DNA from 2 places in the Bradyrhizobium sp. 147 genome. Region 2 is predicted to be linked to the other one. Evidence: riboswitches for the same ligand, from Rfam matches in the RefSeq annotation. Region 2 holds a riboswitch; the other holds the start of a gene.
What was found. A riboswitch is a leader RNA that binds a small molecule or an ion and turns the genes downstream of it on or off. The one in region 2 is predicted to bind cobalamin.

Region 1 (5,824 bases), on a different contig from region 2:
CGACCGCGCGATCAAAGATTGGCAGTATCTTCTGGAGCAGCAAACTTCGATCGATCTCTCCATCAATCTCCCGGCAGCATTCCTGATTGACCCGCAAGCGGTACGCGATCTCTGTCAGCGCATGCCCTCGCACCCCGCTTTCGGCGGCTTGACGATTGAAATCGATAGCGAGGAAGCGATCCAGAACCTAGATCTCCTGATCGAGGTCGCACGTGAGGTTCGCTTTCACAACATTGGCCTTGCAATCGACAATGTCGGCGCCAATTGGCCGCAGCTGATGGGGATGGAAAAATTCCCGTTCATGAAATTAAAAGTGGACCGGCAGTACGTCGCCGGTTGCGGAAATGGACCCCTGAAGCGAACGGTGTGCCGCCATATCGTCGATCTAGCCAAAGAGTACAGCGTGCGCACCGTCGCCGCAGGTGTGGAGAGCCACGCCGACCTGATCGCTGTGACCGAACTCGGATTCGACCTTGCGCAGGGCCATCTGTTCGGAAAGGCCATGCGGCTGAAGCAATTTGCACAGTCATCTTTCAGCCCTGTTCCACTTCGTCCAAAATAGTTGCATGAGGAGTGGCTGAGCAGAGCCAGGCAAAACGTACCAGCGCTCGCCCGCGCCGCCATGCCTACTCGGCACCAGGCATGCGGCTGACTGCAATTAAATCGGTCACTTTGCAAAGCCAGTAACGCTTCTCCCGGCGGAACTTCATTTCCCTCCGAAGCGATGCCGAAAGTTATTGTAGCACAAACCCTTTTTATCAGGCCTCCAGCGAGTCAATCCGCGGAGTTAACGTTGCAGCCGTGAGCGAGGCTTGCACAAAACCTCCAGTCAGGGCGTGTGACCGGAGGTTTGCCGAGATCCGGTGTAGACGTGCGTCGGCTCGCGGCTTTTAGTCGCGCCGCCGGTTTCGGAATCGTCGAGCGTCGCTTGGCCCCGCGCTGCCATGCAAGACAAACGACGGAAGCGCCCAGCGGTCGAGTCGCGAGTGACTCTCGGAGTAGGGCCTGAGGGCTCGCATAGCTTGAAATTGAAGTGGCCCGTTGCTGTCGCAGATGCAACATGGTCTCAGACCCGGGACAGCACCCCTGGGCAAATTGACCATCATTGAGCGCGTCTGTCCTTGGCACGGCATTTGAAAGGGATCGCCAATGGCATCGCTCGCCTAAGGAGTCGGAAGGCATGGCTTACAAGATCGTCGCTTCGCAATGCACCGTTTGTGGGGCATGTGAGTTCGAGTGTCCCAACGCGGCGATCAGCCTCAAGCGCGACATTTACGTTATCGATGCCAAAAAGTGTACGGAGTGCGAGGGCCATTCCGACACGCCGCAATGCGCGGTGGTCTGTCCGGTGCCTGACACCTGTGTCCAGTCTAAGACAGCATAAGCAGCCCGCGTCCAGAAGGCTTCACCGCTCGATTTTGCGAACGAAGTAATAGATGTCGCGCTTGAGAAGGCCGCCGACCGCGTGCGGCGCATCGAGTTCGATCAACATCGTTATGAGTTTAAGGCGCTGATCGACTCCGAGAAACCATCGAAGGGCTCTGTCAGAGAACACCGTCAAATTTGTCTCGAATAAGGACAAAGCCGCCTCGATGCTCCAGTCGCCGCGTTGGGGCTTATCGTCGCTGGCTGAGGAGACGAGGCGAGGTGGACGGGCGTCGACATCCCAAGATCGACTTGCAGGATATCTAAAGCTACGTCACGGCCGAAGCCGAAGAGACGGTCTCCACGCGCGACGAGATCGGTCCGGAGATCTTGAAGACATACGAGAAGCTCGGCATCCGCGCACCATGCACGAGTGCATGGAGCCTAGGGTCATAGCAGATCCCCGCCGCCCGCGCTCTCGCCGCTTACTCCAGTTTCGCAAGTCAGCGTGCATCCTGAGGTCCGGAACTGTTCCCGCGATGTCGCGCATGCCAACGTCCAGGCTGCACTACTCGCCAGCGGCGACGGAAACAACGAAGGCGCGCCAAAGTCGCTCAGCACGTAAGTGCTTGGCGCACCGAGGAGATCATCTTGACCAACGCCATGGAGGCGATCGAGCTCGCGGCTCGGCGCGGGGTCCGCCGTACACAGGCAGTCCGACCTGATCATCCGTGCGATCCTGGAGCAATCCCGGCCTTGGCAATTCCTAAGGAGCCTCATGGCGCTGTGTTCAAGCGGATGTCGGCCGAGCATGATCGCAACTTCCTCACGGGCGAGTTCGAGAAGCTGCTGACGGAAAAGAGCAGGCTTGTCGCGATCACGCAGATGTCGAAGCGCCCAGCGCATTCGTTCTGCTCGCGTTAGCTCACGACTACGCCAAGAGGGCGTTGAGCGGACGCATTCATAAGCGGAGGCTTCACAGATCCACGCGTTTTTACCAGGCCGGGAGTAAGACCGTTGTGCCCTACCTGGTACAGCTGGCAATCGCTTGGGCAATATCGCGGCAACACTTAGTAGGTTGACGGATCGATCCTCGTGCGTCTAATGCCAGCCGTCGTGGTCTTCGGATTTCGTTTGATCCGGAGCTAAGAGGGAAGCCGGTGCAATGCCGGCGCTGCCCCCGCAACTGTAAGCGGCGAGCCGATGTCCAACGAAGTCACTGAAGCCATGCGGCTTTGGGAAGGCCGGACAGCAGCGACGACCCGCGAGCCAGGAGACCTGCCTCGACAATATATCGTCCACGGGCGGGGTGTCCCGGTGTGCGCCAAGCAGCTGTCGCTCACGCGATATTCGCTGCACGCGTCCGCCATGGCCTTTGCCCCAATTATGGGGTCTGATCTATGTCTATTCTTTCGCTTCCCGTTGCCACATTGGGGACGTCACGCATCGGCCCACGACGCGAACTCAAGTTCGCGCTCGAGAGCTACTGGGCGGGAAACTCCAGCGAAGCCGAGCTCCTCGAGGCGGGGAGTGGACTTCGTGCCGCTAATTGGGCACGGCAGAAATCCTGCGGTGTGACGGTCATTCCTTCCAATGACTTCTCGCTCTACGACCAGGTGCTCGATACCAGCGTAATGGTCGGAGCCATTCCCGACGTCTACGGCTGGACCGAAGGTCCTGTGTCGCTCAAGACCTACTTCGCCATGGCACGTGGCGCTCAGGACGGTGATCACACTCAGCATGGGCCTGGCGTAGCAGCACAGGAAATGACGAAGTGGTTCGATACCAACTACCACTACATGGTGCCGGAATTTCACCAGGATCAGATCTTTAAGTATTCCTCTCGAAAGCCGATCGAGGAATATGAGGAGGCAAAAAGCCTCGGCTACCAAACGCGCCCCGTCTTAGTTGGCCCAGTCACTTTCCTGAAGCTCGGCAAAAGCGCAAATCCCGCATTCAATCCGCTGTCGCTGCTTGATAGGCTCCTCCCAGTCTATGTCGATGTTCTCCGCGAACTAGCCTCGCGCGGTGCGGAATGGGTTCAGCTCGACGAGCCATGCCTGGTGATGGACGTCGACGAAGCGTCGCGGGCGGCCGTCCGCCGGGCCTATGCTCATTTCGCAAAGCTTGTGCCGGCCCTTAAAATCATGTTGGCCACTTATTTCGGGGCTATCGGCGACAATCTTGAAACAGCCCTTGCCTTGCCCGTTGCCGGGCTTCATGTCGATCTGGTTCGGGCACCCGACCAATTGGACGCAATTGTCGCCACAGCCCGCAGAGATCTCGTGGTCTCGCTAGGCGTCGTTGATGGTCGCAACGTCTGGCGCTCCAATCTTGCGGCGCTGCTCGACCAACTTGCCCCTTTGGTCAAAAAGCTGGGTAGGGACCGTGTTCAGATTGCTCCTTCCTGCTCGCTGCTTCATGTTCCGATCGACATTGAGCTAGAGACCGATCTCGATCCCAATCTGAAGACGTGGCTGGCGTTCTCAGTTCAGAAGATCAAGGAACTTTCGATATTGGGCAAAGCGCTGGCCGGCCATGCTGCCGAGGTGGCCGATGAACTTGCGCTTTCCGAGGACGCCGCCGTGACCCGCGAAACATCGCCCGAGATCCACAATGCGAATGTCGCCGGACGAATGGCCGCGATCGACGATAGCATGCGTCGCCGTCGCAGTGCGTTCACCGAGCGTGCCGACGTCCAGCGGGCCGCGTTCGCATTGCCGATGTTTCCAACGACAACCATCGGATCCTTCCCGCAAACGGTCGACGTCCGGAATGCGCGTGCGGCTCATGCGCGGGGAGCGCTGAATGACGCGCAGTACGAGCAGCTTCTGAAAGCGGAGACAGCCCGTACCGTGCAGTGGCAGGAAGATATCGGCCTGGACGTGCTCGTACACGGTGAGTTCGAGCGCAATGACATGGTTCAATACTTTGCCGAGCAGCTGTTGGGATTCGCTTTCACCAAGCACGGCTGGGTTCAGTCTTATGGGTCGCGGTACGTTCGTCCGCCTATCCTGTTCGGAGATGTCTCCCGGCCGAAGCCGATGACCGTTGAATGGTGGCGCTACGCGCAGTCTCTGACCAAGAAACCCGTCAAGGCTATGCTGACCGGACCGGTGACGATCCTGAACTGGTCGTTTGTCCGCGACGACATCTCGCGGAGCGAGACATGCCGTCAGATCGCTCTTGCGATCCGAGATGAGGTGATCGATCTTGAGGCGGTTGGAGCGACTATGATCCAGATCGACGAGGCTGCGTTGCGGGAGGGATTGCCGCTACGCAAATCGCAGTGGAGGAACTATCTCGATTGGGCAGTGGACAGCTTCCGCGTTTGCTCGTCCGCTGTCGCCGACGGAACTCAGATCCATACCCACATGTGCTATTCCGAGTTCAACGAAATCATCGATGCGATCGCAGCAATGGATGCTGACGTCATTTCAATCGAGACGTCGCGTTCTAAGATGGAATTGCTCGAGGCCTTCAAGAGCTACAAATATCCCAACGAGATCGGGCCCGGCGTCTATGACATTCATTCACCGCGCATTCCCGCAGCGGCGGAAATCAAACAGCTGATTGTGTTGGCGCGGCAGCGAGTTTCCGATCGGCAGCTCTGGATCAATCCCGACTGCGGACTGAAAACTCGAAGCTGGGAGGAGGTGCGTCCCGCGCTCGTCAATATGGTGGCCGCCGCACGCGAGTTGCGGGCTGAGCCATGATGGTGCGGAGCGTTTCGCAAACGCGTTTGTGAACAAGATGCACGCGCTTTGGGGGCTTACGATGTCCTTGCGAGCTCCCAAAGTTCCCAGCGCCTCGGAATGCCGCCGGGCGTCGGCGGAGGCGGTCGCATACAGCCGGCGACAAGCTCGATTCTCGACCCGGCGGCCGACAGCATGCCGGCGACGTCCGATCAGGTCACATATTGCGACGTCATTAACGCTCCACGCGAAGCACAGCCCTACTTTTTCATTTATCCATCGCGTGGATGCGTCCCATCACAACAATCTATTTTACCGTCCTTACGGAACGTCATACGAAATTCGCGTCCTGGCACGCGCTCCGGGAAAGGTAATCGAGCGTTGTTGGTTTTTGGGGGGCGTGCCAAATGCTGCTGCGCGACGGCAAACTGCCGCTTGTGTTTCAGGGCACGGCAGCCAAACCGCTTGCGCGAAGGATCCCAGCTCGATCAAGGCACTGACGTCCCAACCGGACAGCGGGCGAGTGGTGGACAAGTCGTGAAGTTTCCGACAGGAGCGGAAGGCAAGCGGCTCCAGATTTCGCGCGGAGTGATATCCGTTTCTCCTTTTTTGACGGCGAATGCCCTCGCCGAAATCGATCGCCGGTAAGTCCTCCCTACCGACGAAAGCTGGTGCGATGCATAAAGCAGCGTCGTTCCTGCGTGACTTTCGCCCGGCCTCCGGAGGAGGCCGGGCTTTTTTTGGTGCGCCAGGCATGGCGCGGA
Region 2 (5,824 bases):
GCTGGGATGTCCAGGAGGCCGGCGAATTTGACGCGATGGCCGGCGCAGACCTCGCGATCGTCGTCAATCCCAACAATCCCGATGGCCGGCGCCATATGCCGAAGGATCTGCTCGCATTGCTGCCGCGCGTCGGCCGTCTCGTGATCGACGAGAGCTTTGCCGACGCCGTTCCGCAGCTGTCGCTTGCTTCGGAAGCCGATCGGCCAGGGCTGTTGATCCTGCGCTCGTTCGGTAAGTTTTATGGCCTTGCCGGCCTTCGGCTTGGCTTTGCAATTGGCAATGCGGCGGACATCGGCAAGCTTGCGTCGATGTCGGGTCCATGGCCGGTCTCGGGAGCGGCGATCGCAATCGGCTGTCGCGCCTTGCGCGACGATCCCTGGGCTGAGGCTACCTCAGCGCGGCTCGCACGCGATTGTGTTCGGCTCGACGCCATGGCGCAGTCGCAAGGCTGGACGCTTATCGGGGGCACGCCGCTGTTTCGTCTTTACCAGACACCTAACGCGCTGGCCGCGCAGGAAAAGCTCGCGCGCGCCCAGATCTGGTCGCGCGTTTTCGCGCGAGAGCCGGCATGGCTGCGCCTCGGGCTTCCCGGCAGCGAATCCGAATGGACGCGCCTTGCCGAGGTGCTAGCGCGCTAACGCGAGCAGGCCTTCGAGGTCGAGGTGCCTTTCGATGTGATCGGCGAGGGCATCGAGCGCGCTCTCGATCCTGGCATGATAGGGCTCGTTACCCGCGGGAATATCGAGCTTTGCCAGATATGCCTTGCGGAAATCATCCGACGTGAACAGGCCGTGCAGATAGCTGCCCTGGACGCGGCCATCGCGCGAGATCGCGCCTTCCGGCTCGCCGTTCAGTTTCGCAAATGGCCGCGCGCGATCGGGCCCGTCGGTGTGGCCGATGTGGATCTCGTAGGCCTCGATCGGCCGATCTGTGGCGGCATGCACGGCCGCGACCCGCGTCAGCGTCTTCTCCGCGCTCATTTCCGTTGTCACGTCGAGCAGCCCGAGACCCGGCGTGTCGCCCGCAGGTCCCTCGATGCCATCAGGGTCGGCAACGCTGTGTCCGAGCATCTGATAGCCGCCGCAGAGCCCGAGCACATGGCCGCCCCGGCGGTGATGCGCCACGACATCAATGTCCCAGCCCTGTGCGCGCAGGAAGGCGAGATCGCCGCGGGTGGATTTGGAGCCGGGGATGATGACCAGCCTGACATCGCCGGGGATTGCTTCGCCCGGACGCACCATGACGAGATCGACGCCGGGTTCGAGCTTGAGCGGGTCGAGATCGTCGAAATTGGCGATCCGCGACAGGGCGAGGCAGGCGATCTTGCATTGGCCCGGCTTGCGCGCGTCACGCAGGCCCAGCGCGTCCTCGGCCGGCAGCTCGCTGGCGCGCGCGAACCAGGGCAGCACGCCAAAGCCGCGCCATGCGGTTTTCGCTTCGATCAGCCGGTAGCCGTCGTCGAACAGCGTGGGATCGCCGCGGAACTTGTTGATGACGAAGCCCCGGATCATCGCGGCATCGTCGGGGTCGATCACCGTCTTGATGCCGACGAGCTGGGCGATGACGCCGCCGCGGTCGATGTCGCCGACCAGCACGACCGGTACGTCGGCTTTGCGCGCAAAGCCCATGTTGGCAATGTCGGCTTTGCGCAGGTTGACCTCGGCCGGGCTGCCCGCGCCTTCGACCAGCACAAGATCGGCGCGCGTCTTCAAGCGCGCGAAACTCTCCAGCACGGCGCCCATCAGCGAGGGCTTCATCGCCGCATAATCACGCGCACGCGCGGTTGCGATGCGCTTGCCATGGACGATGACCTGCGCGCCGACATCGGTCTCCGGCTTGAGCAGCACCGGGTTCATGTCGGTGTGCGGTTCGACGCGAGCGGCGAGCGCCTGAAGCGCCTGGGCGCGGCCGATCTCGCCGCCGTCGATGGTGACGGCGGCATTGTTCGACATGTTCTGCGGCTTAAAAGGGAGCACGCGCAGGCCGCGCCGCGTGAAAGCGCGCGCAAGGCCGGCGACGATGAGCGACTTGCCCACGTCCGAGCCGGCTCCCTGGATCATCAGCGCGCGCGCCATGGCGAGATCGTATCAGAACTCGACGCCGGCTTGCGCCTTGATGCCGGACCGGAAGGGATGCTTGACCAGCGTCATCTCGGTAACGAGATCGGCGATCTCGATCAGTTCGTCCTTGGCGTTGCGCCCGGTGAGCACGACATGCGTCATCGGCGGCTTTTGCGTCGTCAGGAATTCGACCACCTCGGCGACGTCGAGATAATCATAGCGTAGCGCGATGTTGATCTCGTCAAGCACGACCATGCGCAACGCAGGGTCGCGAATCAGCTCCTTCGCCTTGTCCCAGCCGGCGCGCGCGGCGGCGATGTCGCGGGCGCGGTCCTGCGTCTCCCAGGTGAAACCTTCGCCCATGGCGTGGAATTGGCAGAGGTCGCCGAAATGGCCAGTGAGAAGGCGGCGCTCGCCGGTGTCCCAGGCGCCTTTGATGAACTGCACCACCGCGCAGGGCAAGCCATGGGCGACGCAGCGGACGATCATGCCGAAGGCCGAGGACGACTTGCCTTTGCCGGCGCCGGTGTGGACGATAACGAGGCCTTTTTCGCCGCTCTTGGTCGCCATGATCTTGTCGCGGGCGGCCTTCTTCTTCGCCATTTTGGCGGCGTGGCGGGCGTCGGTTTCCTCGCCCGTTTGGATATCCGGTTCAGGCGTCATCGTACCCGGTCCTTCGGCTTGACAAGTGGCGGCCACCGGCAAATGGTGGGCCTGCGCTGGTTCCTGTCCTATGACAGGCGAAGAGGGAATGCGATAGGGTCCGAATCGGCAAGATTTGGGTCCAAAATGCAGCCGCCCCCGCGACCGTGACCGGAGAGATGCCCGAAGCCACTGACCCCTAGCAGGATCGGGAAGGCGGGGATCGAAGGGCAAAAGCCCTGCTCCGCAAGCCGGGAGACCTGCCAGCGCGGACGATTTTGGACCGGCGGACGGGGTGTTCCGCGACGGGGAAACGGGCCTCTCACAATGGTTCGTGCGCCTCTTCGCCTCCCGCTGTTATTCTGGAAGAGGCGATGACGGTCACACTTCACGTCTGCATTACCTGCCGTGCCGGCGAGACGCTTGGCGAAGGCGACGTCACGCCGGGCAAGCGGTTGCATGGCGCGATCCTGGGCGCCGGCGTGCCCGATGGCGTCAATGTGGTTCCGGTCGAATGCCTCTCTGCCTGCAGCCAGGGCTGCTCGGTCGCGTTGAGTGCGCCCGGCCGCTGGTCCTATGTCTATGGCCGCCTGTCGGAGACGAATGCGCGCGACGTGGTCGCCGGCGCTGCGGCCTATGCGGCCGCGCCCGATGGCCTCGTGCCCTGGCGCAGCCGTCCCGAAATTTTCCGCAAGCAGTCGCTTGCCCGCATTCCCCCCATCGCCGTCGTGCCGGAGGCCGCCGAATGAATTCGCTCGCAAAAGTCCCGGTCACGGTGATCACCGGTTTTCTGGGCTCCGGCAAGACGACGCTGATCCAGCATCTGCTCGCCAATGCCGACGGCAAGAAGCTCGCCGTGCTCGTCAACGAGTTCGGCAGCGAGGGCGTCGACGGCGAGATTTTGAAGTCGTGCGCTGCCGCCAATTGCCCGGAGGAGAACATCATCGAGCTCGCCAATGGCTGCATCTGCTGCACCGTCGCCGACGATTTCATTCCAACCATGGAGCAATTGCTGGCGCGCCCCGTGAAGCCCGATCACATCCTGATCGAGACCTCGGGCCTGGCGTTGCCGAAACCGCTGCTGAAGGCGTTTGACTGGCCGGAGATCCGCTCGCGTATCACTGTCGATGGCGTGATTGCGCTGGCCGATGCTGAGGCCGTCGCTGCTGGCCGCTTCGCGCCGGACCCGATTGCAGTCGAGGCGCAGCGCGCGGCGGACGACAATCTCGACCACGAGACGCCGCTGTCGGAAGTGTTCGAGGACCAGATCGCCTGCGCCGACATCGTGCTGCTGACCAAGGCCGATCTTGCCGGCAGCGCTGGGATCGAAGCCGCCAAGGCGGCGATCACCGCCGAGATGCCGCGCCGCGTGCCGATGCTTCCCGTCACCGACGGCGCGATCGATGCGCGCGTCATCCTCGGTCTCGGCGCCGCCGCCGAGAACGATCTTGCCGCGCGTCCCTCGCATCACGACGGCGAAGAGGAGCATGAGCATGACGATTTTGCTTCCGTCGTGATCGACCTGCCGGAAGTTGCCGATATCGATGCGCTGGTCGCCTCCGTTCAGCGCCTGGCGCGCGAGCAGAACGTGCTGCGCGTCAAAGGCTATATCGCAATCGCGGGTAAGCCGATGCGCCTCTTGCTGCAGGCGGTCGGCGAGCGTGTGCGCCACCAGTTCGACAAGCCCTGGGGCGCAGGTGTCAGGCAATCAAAACTCGTCATGATTGGCGAGCACGGCGATATTGACGAGGCCGCGATCAGGTCAGGGCTAGCAACCTGATGCACGTCGTTTTCCGCGAGAGCCGCGGTCTTGAGGAGACCGCGACGCCAAGGGACATCGGCCAGGACCCGGCCGATCTCGTGGTGCTCTCATATTCGGATTCCGACCTTGCCGCCTTTGCGGCCGGCTGGCGGCGCGGCCGTACCAGCCTGCCGTCGCTGCGGCTCGCAAATCTTGCGGAACTGCGTCATCCGCTCTCGGTGGACACCTATATCGAGCGCACGCTCTCCCATGCGCGTGGCATTCTGGTACGTCTGATCGGCGGTGAATCCTATTGGCCGTATGGTCTCGCAACGCTCCAGCAACTTGCTAAGGACCGCAACATCGTGCTGGCCGTGCTGCCGGCCGACGGCCGTGACGATACGCGGCTCGACGCGTATTCGACCTTGCCGGTCTCGACCCTGCGCCGGCTCAAGGTGCTCTGTGACACCGGCGGCCCGGTCGCGGCCCAAGCCGCGATCGCGCAGCTCGCGCTGGCCTCGGGCCTCTATGCCGGGCCAGTCGTCGGCGAAATGGATGTGCCCGAGACGGGATTTTATGATCCCGCGCGCGGCGTCATTGCTGCGCCGGCGGGCGGCGAGGGGAAGCCGCTCGCGCTGGTGACGTTCTATCGCTCCTATCTCACCGCTGCGGACACCGGGCCGGTCGATGCCTTGATCGCCGCGCTGCGCGATAAGGGTTTTGGTGCCTATGGTGTCTTCGTCACCTCGCTGAAAGCCGCAGGCGTCGCGGATTGGCTGCGCGCGCATCTCGCGCGAAATCCTCCGGCGGCGATCGTCAATGCGACGGCGTTCTCGGCCGTAGGCGACGATGGCACGACGCCGTTCGACGTAGCCAAGTGTCCGGTGTTCCAGGTTGCGCTCTCGACGGCACGGCGCGAGGATTGGGCTACCTCGCTGCGCGGCCTCTCGCCGGGCGACCTCGCGATGCATGTGGTGCTGCCCGAGGTCGATGGCCGCTTGTTCGCGGGCGTGGTGAGCTTTAAAGCCGCTGCGGAGCGCGATCCCGATCTGCAGTTCTCCCATCTTGCGCATCGCGCTGACGAGGAGCGGGTGAAGGCCGTCGCCGCACGGGTTGCGGCCTGGCGGCGGCTCGCCGAGACGCCCGTCGCCAAGAAGCGTCTGGCGATCGTGCTTTCGAACTACCCGGGCCGTCCACACCAGATCGCGCATGCGGTTGGTCTCGATGCGCTGGCGTCCGTCGAGGTCTTGCTGTCCGACCTCGCGCAGACGGGCTTCGATGCCGCGCCAGTTCATGCGCTCGGCGAAACGCTGCTGAGGCAGCAGCTGACCTGGAGCGTCGCTGAGTACCGCACGGCGCTCTCGCGTCTGCCGCAAGCATT

Region 1: it holds a riboswitch for cobalamin, as region 2 does, so the genes downstream of both, metE (5-methyltetrahydropteroyltriglutamate--homocysteine S-methyltransferase) here and IVA87_RS10510 (DUF1636 domain-containing protein) in region 2, are expected to answer to the same signal.

Annotation. Positions count from the first base shown of each region.
Region 1 is NZ_JADPKL010000137.1:26,617-32,440, reverse strand. Features, by position in the region: gene IVA87_RS31975 (EAL domain-containing response regulator) at 1-562, shown strand, start outside; gene IVA87_RS31970 (4Fe-4S binding protein) at 1,181-1,384, shown strand; gene IVA87_RS31965 (hypothetical protein) at 1,406-1,561, opposite strand; gene IVA87_RS31960 (hypothetical protein) at 2,017-2,289, shown strand; cobalamin riboswitch at 2,466-2,666, shown strand; gene metE (5-methyltetrahydropteroyltriglutamate--homocysteine S-methyltransferase) at 2,766-5,081, shown strand.
Region 2 is NZ_JADPKL010000042.1:249,205-255,028, forward strand. Features, by position in the region: gene cobD (threonine-phosphate decarboxylase CobD) at 1-638, shown strand, start outside; gene IVA87_RS10500 (cobyric acid synthase) at 627-2,075, opposite strand; gene cobO (cob(I)yrinic acid a,c-diamide adenosyltransferase) at 2,088-2,723, opposite strand; cobalamin riboswitch at 2,764-2,985, shown strand; gene IVA87_RS10510 (DUF1636 domain-containing protein) at 3,077-3,451, shown strand; gene cobW (cobalamin biosynthesis protein CobW) at 3,448-4,482, shown strand; gene cobN (cobaltochelatase subunit CobN) at 4,482-5,824, shown strand, end outside.